Regions from separate parts of the Kitasatospora sp. NPDC032150 genome, predicted to be linked through region 1. Evidence: predicted binding sites of a transcription regulator. Region 1 holds the regulator's gene; each other region holds the start of a gene.
What was found. Region 1 encodes HrcA, which represses chaperone genes, less so after heat shock. Its sites were predicted from a motif close to TTNGCACTCNGNNNNNCNGAGTGCNAA; they were not measured.

Region 1 (3,257 bases):
CACCGCCTCGACGGTGACGTCCAGCGCGTCCTTGCCGTGTACCGCGGCGACCGTGCCGTCCACTCCGAGCCCGAGCCCGTCCGCGAGGGTCACCGCCTCCCCGGCCTCCAGCCGCTTCACGGCGACGGCGTGCCGCCCCTCGGGCCCGTCCACCCGGATCACCGCTCCGGGCGCGGCCGCGGCCAGCCTGTCGGTCTCGACGACGAACACGGGCGCGGTCATGGCATTTCCCCAAACAATCTCTCGGTACCGACACGGCGGCGCCCGGCGACCCTCGGGGAGTCACCGGGCGCCCGGAAGCTCAGCGGCTCGGAAGCGGCTCGAAAGGCTTCACCGGACCAGGGCCCAGAGCCTCAGCGTCCGTTGAAGGCGTCCTTCAGCCGCGAGAACAGCCCCTGCTGGCCCGGCGCGAACTGCCCGGACGGACGCTCCTCGCCGCGCAGCGCCGCGAGCCGCCGCAGCAGGTCCTCCTGCTCGGCGTCGAGCTTGGTGGGCGTCTGCACCTCGACGTGCACTATCAGGTCGCCTCGGCCGCCGCCGCGCAGATGCGTCACGCCGCGGCCGTGCAGCGGGATCGACTGGCCGGACTGGGTGCCGGGGCGAATGTCCACGTCCTCCAGGCCGTCCAGGGTCTGCAGCGGCACCTGGGTGCCGAGCGCCGCGGCCGTCATCGGGATGGTGACGGTGCAGTGCAGGTCGTCGCCGCGCCGCTGGAAGACCGCGTGGCTGGTCTCGGCGATCTCGACGTAGAGGTCGCCCGCCGGGCCGCCGCCGGGGCCGACCTCGCCCTCGCCGGCCAGCTGGATCCGGGTGCCGTTGTCCACACCGGCCGGGATCTTGACGGTGAGGGTACGGCGGGCGCGCACCCGGCCGTCGCCGGCGCACTCGGGGCACGGGGTCGGCACGACGGTGCCGAAGCCCTGACACTGCGGGCAGGGACGGGAGGTCATGACCTGGCCCAGGAAGGACCGGGTGACCTGGGAGACCTCGCCCTTGCCGCGGCACATGTCACAGGTCTGCGCGGAGGTGCCGGGTGCGGCACCCTCGCCGGAACAGGTGGTGCAGGTCACGGCGGTGTCGACCTGGAGTTCCTTGGTGGTGCCGAAGGCGGCCTCCTCCAGGGTGATCTCCAGACGGATCATCGCGTCCTGGCCGCGCCGGGTCCGCGAGCGCGGGCCGCGCTGGCCGGAGGCGGCGCCGAAGAAGGCGTCCATGATGTCGGAGAAGCCGAAGCCCGCCGCACCGGCGCCGAAGCCGCCCGCGCCACCACCGCCGTTGGGCGACAGCGGGTCTCCGCCGAGGTCGTACACCTGCCGCTTCTGCGGGTCGGAGAGCACCTCGTAGGCGGCGTTGATCTCCTTGAACCGCTCCTGCGTCTTCGGGTCCGGGTTGACGTCCGGGTGCAGTTCGCGTGCCAGGCGCCGGAACGCCTTCTTGATCTCGTCCTGCCCCGCATCCCGTCGGACGCCGAGTACCGCGTAGTAGTCCGTGGCCACCAAATGCTCCGCTTGTTCCGCCTGTAGAAGTGCTTGCGACTGGTCGCCGCCGGTTCAACCAGCGGCCTGTGCTATGACTCGGCCAGGATCTGACCCACGTACCGGGCCACCGCTCGCACCGCCCCCATTGTGCCCGGATAGTCCATCCGGGTCGGACCGATCACCCCGAGTTTTGCCACACTCTGGTCGCCGGAACCGTAACCGACCGAGACGATCGAGGTGGAATTGAGCCCCTCGTACTCGTTCTCGTGACCGATCCGGACCGTCATTCCGGCGTCCGCCGTCTCACCCAACAGGCGGAGCAGTACCACCTGCTCCTCCAGTGCTTCCAGCACCGGCTGGATGGTGAGCGGGAAGTCATGTCCGAAGCGGGTCAGATTGGCCGTACCGGCCAGCATGATCCGCTCCTCCTTCTGCTCGGCCAGCGTCTCGAACAACGTGGCGAGCACCACACTGACCGTCGGCCGGTCCGACGACTCGAAGGCCGCCGGGAGTTCCTCCAGCGCGCCGGGCACCTCGGGCAGCGGGCGGCCGACCGCGCTGGCGTTGAGTCTGGACCGCAGATCGGCCAGCACGTTCTCGCCGACCGTGCCGGGGCAGTCCACCAGCCGCTGCTCGACCCGGCCGGTGTTGGTGATCAGCACCAGCATCACCTTCGCCGGGGCCAGCGCCACCAGCTCGATGTGCCGCACCGTGGACCGGCTGAGCGAGGGGTACTGGACCACCGCGACCTGCCTGGTCAACTGCGCCAGCAGGCGGACCGTGCGGGCCACCACGTCGTCCAGGTCGACCGCGCCGTCCAGGAAGTGGCGGATCGCCCGACGCTCCGGCGCGCTCATCGGCTTGACCTCGGCCAGCCTGTCGACGAACAGGCGGTAGCCCTTGTCGGTCGGGATCCGCCCGGCGCTGGTGTGCGGCTGGTGGATGTAACCGTCCTCCTCCAGCGCCGCCATGTCGTTGCGCACGGTGGCCGGTGAGACCCCGAGGTTGTGCCGCTCGACCAGGGCCTTGGAGCCGACCGGCTCCTCGGTGCCCACGTAGTCCTGGACGATCGCGCGCAGTACCGCCAGCTTGCGCTCGTCCAGCGGACGACGGGGCTCGAGCCGGCGCGCGTCCGGCTTGCGCTCGTCAGCACTGCGCTCGCTGTACACGGCACGCACCTCCGTCTTCGTCCGTTGAATCCCTTGGCCGACCGGCCCCTTGGCACTCTGGAAGGCAGAGTGCCAGAACCGTACTTGCCAGTGTACGGCCCGGCTCCGACGGCAGGAACGGGCCGCCCCGGTGATCCTCGTCGGATCCGGGGTACGAAGTCGGTGCCCCGGGGCGCCCGGGGTGGCAGCATCGAAGGCGAGCGATGTAACGAAGGAGCAGAGATGTCGGCTTCATCCCAGCACTCCCGCTTCGCACCCGATCGTGGCCTGACCGGGCGGATGGTCATCACCATGTTCCTCATCGGCCTGCTGTACGTGGGCTTCACGGGAGTGCTGATCGTCCTGCTGCGCGGGGCGTGGCCGCTGATCGTGCTGATCTCCGGCGGGCTCTTCGTGGCCCAGTTCTGGTTCAGCGACAAGATCACCGAGCGGGCGATGGGAGCCCGGCCGGTGAGCCCCGAGCAGTACCCGCAGCTGCACGGCACCATCGACCGGCTCTGTGCCATGGCGGACATGCCCAAACCCAGGGTGGCGGTCGCCGACAACGACATGCCCAACGCCTTCGCCACCGGCCGCAACCCGCAGAACGCGGTGGTCTGCGTGACCACCG
Region 2 (3,257 bases), on a different contig from region 1:
GGATCCAGGAGCAGGGCTTCGCCGCCGCCCGGCTTGAGGACTACATCCAGGCGCCCGCCGGCTGAGTTCAGGCACCCACCGGCCGGGCCGCCGTCACCGGCCTGGCCAGCATCATCAGCGGACCGTGGTCGGTGCGGCTGAGGATCACCGTCAGCTCGTTCGGGCCACTGGGCTTGAGCTGGCGGCGCAGCTCCTCCGGGGTGATGCCGATGCCGCGCTTCTTGATCACCACGGTGCCGACCCCACGCTCGCGCAGCAGCGCCTTCAGCTTCTTCACGTTGAACGGCAGCACGTCGCTGATCTCGTAGGCGTGCGCGTAGGGGGTCGGCACCAGCCGGTCCGAGGTCACGTACGCGATCATCGGGTCGATCAGCCGCCCGTCCACCTGCCCGGCCACCTCGGCGACCAGGTGGGACCGGATCACCGCGCCGTCCGGCTCGTACAGGTAGCGGCCCACCGGACCGGCCCCGGGGTCGGGCAGGTGGCCGCCGGTCAGCGTGTGGGGGCCGGGCAGCAGGGTCGCGCGGTGCGGCTGTCCGGCCCGGGTGCCGAACCAGAGCGCGGCCTCCTTCACCTCGCCGTGGTCGGAGACCCACTCGGCCTCGGCGTCGTCGGGGACCAGCTCGTGCGGGATGCCCGGCGCGACCTTGAGCGCTCCGAACGGCGTACGGCGGGCGGCCTCGATCGCCCAGGAGAGCGGCGGTGAGTACGCCTCGGGGTCGAACACCCGGCCGCGCGAGGTGCGCCGCGCCGGGTCGGTGAAGACCGCGTCGTACCCGGTCACGTCCACCTCGGTGACGTCCGCGCAGCGCACCTCGATCAGCTCGGCCAGGCCCAGCGCGGCGGCGTTCGCCTCGGCGACCGCGCAGGTCAGCGGGGAGCGGTCGACCGCCAGCACGGAGATCCCCAGCCGGGCCAGCGCGATGGCGTCGCCGCCGATCCCGCAGCACAGGTCGGCCAGCCGGCGCACCCCCAGCTCGGCGAAGCGCCGCGCGCGCCACTCGGCCACGCTGCGGCGGGTCGCCTGCTCGACCCCGTCGGGCGTGAAGTACAGCCGGTCCGCCAGATCGCCGAACTTCGCCCTGGCCCGCTGCCGCAGCTGCGCCTGGGCGAGCGCTGCCGACACCAGCTCGGCCGGGTGCCCGCGGCGCAGCCGGGTGGCCACCGCGAGTTCCTCGCCGGCCTTGAAGTCACGCAGCTCGGCCAGCAGCGCCTGGCCCTCGTCGGTCAGCAGGGCCTGGAACGATTCGATCTCCACGGGGCCATTCTCCCCGCTCGGCACGGACCGGCCGGTCGTCCCGCCGACCCGGGGCGGGGCCGCGCCGCTCCCCGGGGGCGGATCGCGTCGGGCGCCGGCGCGGCTCACGGTGCTCCGGCGGCCGGTGATTCGAGCACGAGTGCGACTGATCGGCCGCTTCGAACGGGTTCCACGGAACACCGAGCCACGCCGTTGGCACTCTGGTTGACTGAGTGCTAACGGCCCCCTATGGTCGTTCCTGGCACTCCCCACCAGGAGAGTGCTAACGCGATCGAGCGTGTCTGACCCCCGCGACGGCAGGCCCGCAGGCATCGCCACCAACCTGTAGGACTACCCCGTAATCTCCGAAGGGGAGCTCGGACGTGACCACCGTCAGCAGCAAGGTTGCCATCAAGCCGCTCGAGGACCGCATCGTGGTCCAGCCGCTCGAGGCCGAGACCACCACGGCCTCCGGCCTGGTTATCCCGGACACCGCCAAGGAGAAGCCCCAGGAGGGCGTCGTCCTGGCCGTCGGTCCGGGCCGCTTCGAGGACGGCCAGCGTCTCCCGCTCGACGTGAAGGTCGGTGACGTCGTCCTGTACTCGAAGTACGGCGGCACCGAGGTCAAGTACAACAACGAGGAGTACCTCGTCCTGTCGGCCCGCGACGTCCTCGCGATCGTCGAGAAGTAAGTCGTAGCGACCCGCCCCGGATCCGTGTCGGAACAGACACAGGAGCCCGGGGCGCGGTTGTTGGCTCACGTACGCAGAAACCCCGAGGGAACGGAACCATGGCGAAGATCCTGCAGTTCGACGAGGACGCCCGCCGCTCGCTGGAGCGCGGTGTCAACAAGCTGGCCGACACCGTCAAGGTGACCATCGGCCCCAAGGGCCGCAACGTCGTCATCGACAAGAAGTTCGGCGCTCCGACCATCACCAACGACGGTGTGACCATCGCCCGCGAGGTCGAGCTGGACGACCCGTACGAGAACCTCGGCGCCCAGCTGGTGAAGGAGGTCGCCACCAAGACCAACGACGTCGCCGGTGACGGCACCACCACCGCCACCGTGCTGGCCCAGGCCCTGGTCAACGAGGGTCTGCGCAACGTCGCCGCCGGTGCCGGCCCGGCCGCCCTGAAGAAGGGCATCGACAAGGCCGTCGCCGCCGTTTCCGAGCACCTGCTCTCCGTCGCCCGCGAGATCGAGGGCAAGGACGACGTCGCCGCCGTCGCCTCGCTCTCCGCCCAGGACACCCAGGTCGGCGAGCTGATCGCCGAGGCGATCGACAAGGTCGGCAAGGACGGTGTCATCACCGTCGAGGAGTCGAACACCTTCGGCGTGGAGCTGGACTTCACCGAGGGCATGCAGTTCGACAAGGGCTACCTCTCGCCGTACTTCGTCACCGACGCAGAGCGTCAGGAGGCGGTCCTGGAGGACCCGTACATCCTGATCAACCAGAGCAAGATCTCCTCCATCCAGGAGCTGCTCCCGCTGCTCGAGAAGATCCTGCAGGGCGGTGCCTCCAAGCCGCTGCTGATCATCGCCGAGGACGTGGACGGCGAGGCGCTCTCCACCCTCGTGGTGAACAAGATCCGTGGCACCTTCAACGCCGTGGCCGTCAAGGCCCCGGGCTTCGGTGACCGCCGCAAGGCGATCCTCGGCGACCTGGCCGTCCTGACCGGCGCCACCGTCATCTCCGAGGAGGTCGGCCTCAAGCTCGAGCAGGCCGGTCTGGACGTGCTGGGCAGCGCCCGCCGCGTGACCATCACCAAGGACGAGACCACCGTCGTCGACGGTGCCGGCGACGCCGAGGCCGTCGCGGGCCGGGTCGCCCAGATCAAGGCCGAGATCGCCGTCACCGACTCGGACTGGGACCGCGAGAAGCTGCAGGAGCGCCTGGCCAAGCTGGCCGGCGGCGTCTGCGTCATCAAGGTCGGCGCTGCCACCGAGGTGGAGCTCAAGGAGCGCAAGCACCGCCTGGAGGACGCCATCTCGGCGACCCGCGCCGCGGTCGAGGAGGGC
Region 3 (3,257 bases), on a different contig from region 1:
ACGCCGGGAGCCGTCGACGGGCATGGAATGGCTATTTCCGTGCCGGTTGGCGGCTCTTGGCGCGCCGGTGGAAAAGGGTGGCCCGAAGGGGCGGTAAAGTGCGCTGATACCGGCATGCATCCCGCCGGCCAACCGCGGGAGCACGGCCCGCGGCCGGCCCGCCCCCGGCGCCCTGACGGCCGATCGCACACACAGGGCTCTTCCGACCGCTGAGGCGGACCTTGGGCAGTCCGCCGCAGAGGATGTCAGGACGACGTCAGAAATTCACCGGCGATTTGCGACTGTTCGTCCATTATGCCCGGCGGGAATAGGCATGGTCTGCCGCTTTCATCCCGTGGCATCCGAAAGCTTCCGGATGGAATTCCCGGAAGTTGGGCCTGTTGCAGAGGGCACCTGTCCGGATACATTCAGCGGCGGTCGTACGCAATCACCCGTCGGCCCGGCAACTCCCGGGAGGCGGCGGAGGTTTGCGGCGTGCACGGCTGCGCTCAGGGGGGTTTCCTCGGGCCGGCCTACCAGCCTGGGTCCGCACCCTGCGGGCCCGCGAAGGGCCAGCACAGCACAAGGGGAGTTCGGAATGGCTCAGGGCACCGTCAAGTGGTTCAACGCGGAGAAGGGCTACGGCTTCATCGCGGTCGACGGTGGTGCGGACGTGTTCGTCCACTACAGCGCGATCCAGATGGACGGCTACCGCACCCTCGAAGAGGGTCAGCGGGTCGAGTTCGAGATCTCCCAGGGGCAGAAGGGCCCGCAGGCGGACATGGTCCGCGCCGCTGCGGTCTGACCTTCCGGCCTGCGGAGCCCTCGGCTCGGTCACGAGCTGGCGCTCACAACGTTGTTCGAGCAGTGGACCCGTACGACCCCCGTCGTACGGGTCCACTGCTGTCCTCGACGGTGTCCGGATCCGGACGCGGGCGGCCGCTCGGAACCGCCGACTCCCGGTCGACACTGTCGCATTGGGCTTGCACTCGGTATCCCAGAGTGCTAATCATTGGCGTTAGCACTCTCCGCTCGAGAGTGACAAACGGACCGGGTCGGTGAGGTTCCGGGGAGCGGCAGGGGAAAGGACCCCCGCTCCTGGGTGCCGTCCGTCGCGGGCACCTCTTGGTCCGAGCAGTCGACCGTGTCCTGGAGGACCACTTCCGATGGCCAAGATCATCGCGTTTGACGAGGAAGCTCGCCGCGGCCTTGAGCGTGGCATGAACCAGCTTGCCGACGCAGTCAAGGTGACGCTGGGCCCCAAGGGCCGCAACGTCGTCCTTGAGAAGAAGTGGGGTGCCCCCACGATCACCAACGACGGTGTCTCCATCGCCAAGGAGATCGAGCTCGAGGACCCGTACGAGAAGATCGGTGCGGAGCTCGTCAAGGAGGTCGCCAAGAAGACCGACGACGTCGCGGGTGACGGCACCACCACCGCCACCGTGCTGGCCCAGGCCCTGGTTCGCGAGGGCCTGCGCAACGTCGCCGCCGGCGCCAACCCGATGGCCCTGAAGCGCGGCATCGAGAAGGCCGTCGCCGCCGTCTCGGACCAGCTGCTGGCCCAGGCCAAGGACGTGGAGACCAAGGAGCAGATCGCCTCCACCGCCTCCATCTCCGCCGCCGACACCCAGATCGGTGAGCTGATCGCCGAGGCCATGGACAAGGTCGGCAAGGAAGGCGTCATCACCGTCGAGGAGAGCAACACCTTCGGCCTGGAGCTGGAGCTCACCGAGGGCATGCGCTTCGACAAGGGCTACATCTCCGCTTACTTCGCCACCGACCTGGAGCGGATGGAGGCGTCCTTCGAGGACCCGTACATCCTGATCGCCAACTCCAAGATCGGCTCGGTCAAGGACCTGCTCCCGCTGCTGGAGAAGGTCATGCAGTCCGGCAAGCCGCTGGTCATCATCGCCGAGGACGTCGAGGGCGAGGCCCTGTCGACCCTGGTCGTGAACAAGATCCGTGGCACCTTCAAGTCCGTCGCCGTCAAGGCCCCGGGCTTCGGTGACCGCCGCAAGGCCATGCTCGGCGACATCGCCATCCTCACCGGTGGCACCGTCATCTCCGAGGAGGTCGGCCTCAAGCTCGAGAACGCGGGCCTGGACCTCCTGGGCACCGCCCGCAAGGTCGTCATCACCAAGGACGAGACCACCATCGTCGACGGTGGCGGCGACAGCGAGCAGGTCGCGGGCCGCGTGAACCAGATCCGCGCCGAGATCGAGAACAGCGACTCGGACTACGACCGCGAGAAGCTGCAGGAGCGCCTGGCCAAGCTGGCCGGCGGCGTGGCCGTCATCAAGGCCGGTGCCGCGACCGAGGTCGAGCTCAAGGAGCGCAAGCACCGCATCGAGGACGCCGTCCGCAACGCCAAGGCCGCCGTCGAGGAGGGCATCGTCGCCGGTGGTGGCGTCGCCCTGCTGCAGGCCAGTGTCGCGTTCGAGAAGCTCGAGCTGGACGGCGACGAGGCCACCGGTGCCAACATCGTCCGCGTCGCGCTGGAGGCCCCGATCAAGCAGATCGCGACCAACGCCGGCCTCGAGGGCGGCGTCGTGGTGGAGAAGGTGCGCAACCTCCCCGCCGGCCACGGTCTGAACGCGGCCACCAACGAGTACGTCGACCTGGTCGCCGAGGGCATCATCGACCCGGCCAAGGTCACCCGCTCCGCGCTGCAGAACGCCGCGTCCATCGCGGCGCTGTTCCTGACCACCGAGGCCGTCATCGCCGACAAGCCGGAGAAGGCCGCTGCCCCGGCCGGCGGCGGCATGCCGGGCGGTGACATGGACTTCTGATCCTCCCCGAGGATCGGCGAGTTCTGATCGTCTGCGAGGGCGGTCTCCCCACAGCGGGGAGGCCGCCCTCGCGGCGTCCGCTCCCGCGTGGGACGGCGGCGCCGGCTGCGGGAGAATGGGTGGATGGCCAGCTCCGAGATCGAAACCGCCCTGCACACCGCCCGCGCCCTGGTCCTCGCCGACCTCACCGCCCGGGACGTCGCCGAGGCCGCGGTGGTCTCGCTGGTCGAGAAGGCGGTCACGCACCGCCGCTGGTGGCTGGAGCAGTGGCCGGACGGGACGGAGTACGTGCTCGGGCTGCTGGCCCAGGATGTCCAGGACGCCCTGCTGGAGGCTTACGGCCGCTGGCCGCTGTGCACCGCCTGCGCGGCGGAGGGGGATCCGCACGCGCTGAGCGTGGAGCCGGAGTTGGGGCCGGAGCCGCACTGGGTGTGCGGCAAGAACGGCACCGTGGTGGCCCCGGTCGGACAGCTCGTCTGAGCCTCCTCC

Region 2: a site for HrcA is predicted at 1,451-1,477, ahead of groES (co-chaperone GroES). Genes of this name have one in related genera too.
Region 3: a site for HrcA is predicted at 962-988, ahead of groL (chaperonin GroEL). Genes of this name have one in related genera too.

The regions. Positions count from the first base shown of each region.
Region 1 covers NZ_JBVIMH010000020.1:23,412-26,668, forward strand. Annotated here, with positions in the region: gene ACZ5ON_RS22930 (16S rRNA (uracil(1498)-N(3))-methyltransferase) at 1-222, opposite strand, end outside; gene dnaJ (molecular chaperone DnaJ) at 354-1,496, opposite strand; gene hrcA (heat-inducible transcriptional repressor HrcA) at 1,568-2,581, opposite strand; gene htpX (zinc metalloprotease HtpX) at 2,870-3,257, shown strand, end outside.
Region 2 covers NZ_JBVIMH010000004.1:213,095-216,351, forward strand. Annotated here, with positions in the region: gene ACZ5ON_RS07275 (polysaccharide deacetylase family protein) at 1-65, shown strand, start outside; gene ACZ5ON_RS07280 (class I SAM-dependent methyltransferase) at 68-1,258, opposite strand; gene groES (co-chaperone GroES) at 1,621-1,929, shown strand; gene groL (chaperonin GroEL) at 2,028-3,257, shown strand, end outside.
Region 3 covers NZ_JBVIMH010000009.1:80,742-83,998, forward strand. Annotated here, with positions in the region: gene ACZ5ON_RS13385 (cold-shock protein) at 578-784, shown strand; gene groL (chaperonin GroEL) at 1,146-2,768, shown strand; gene ACZ5ON_RS13395 (hypothetical protein) at 2,892-3,248, shown strand.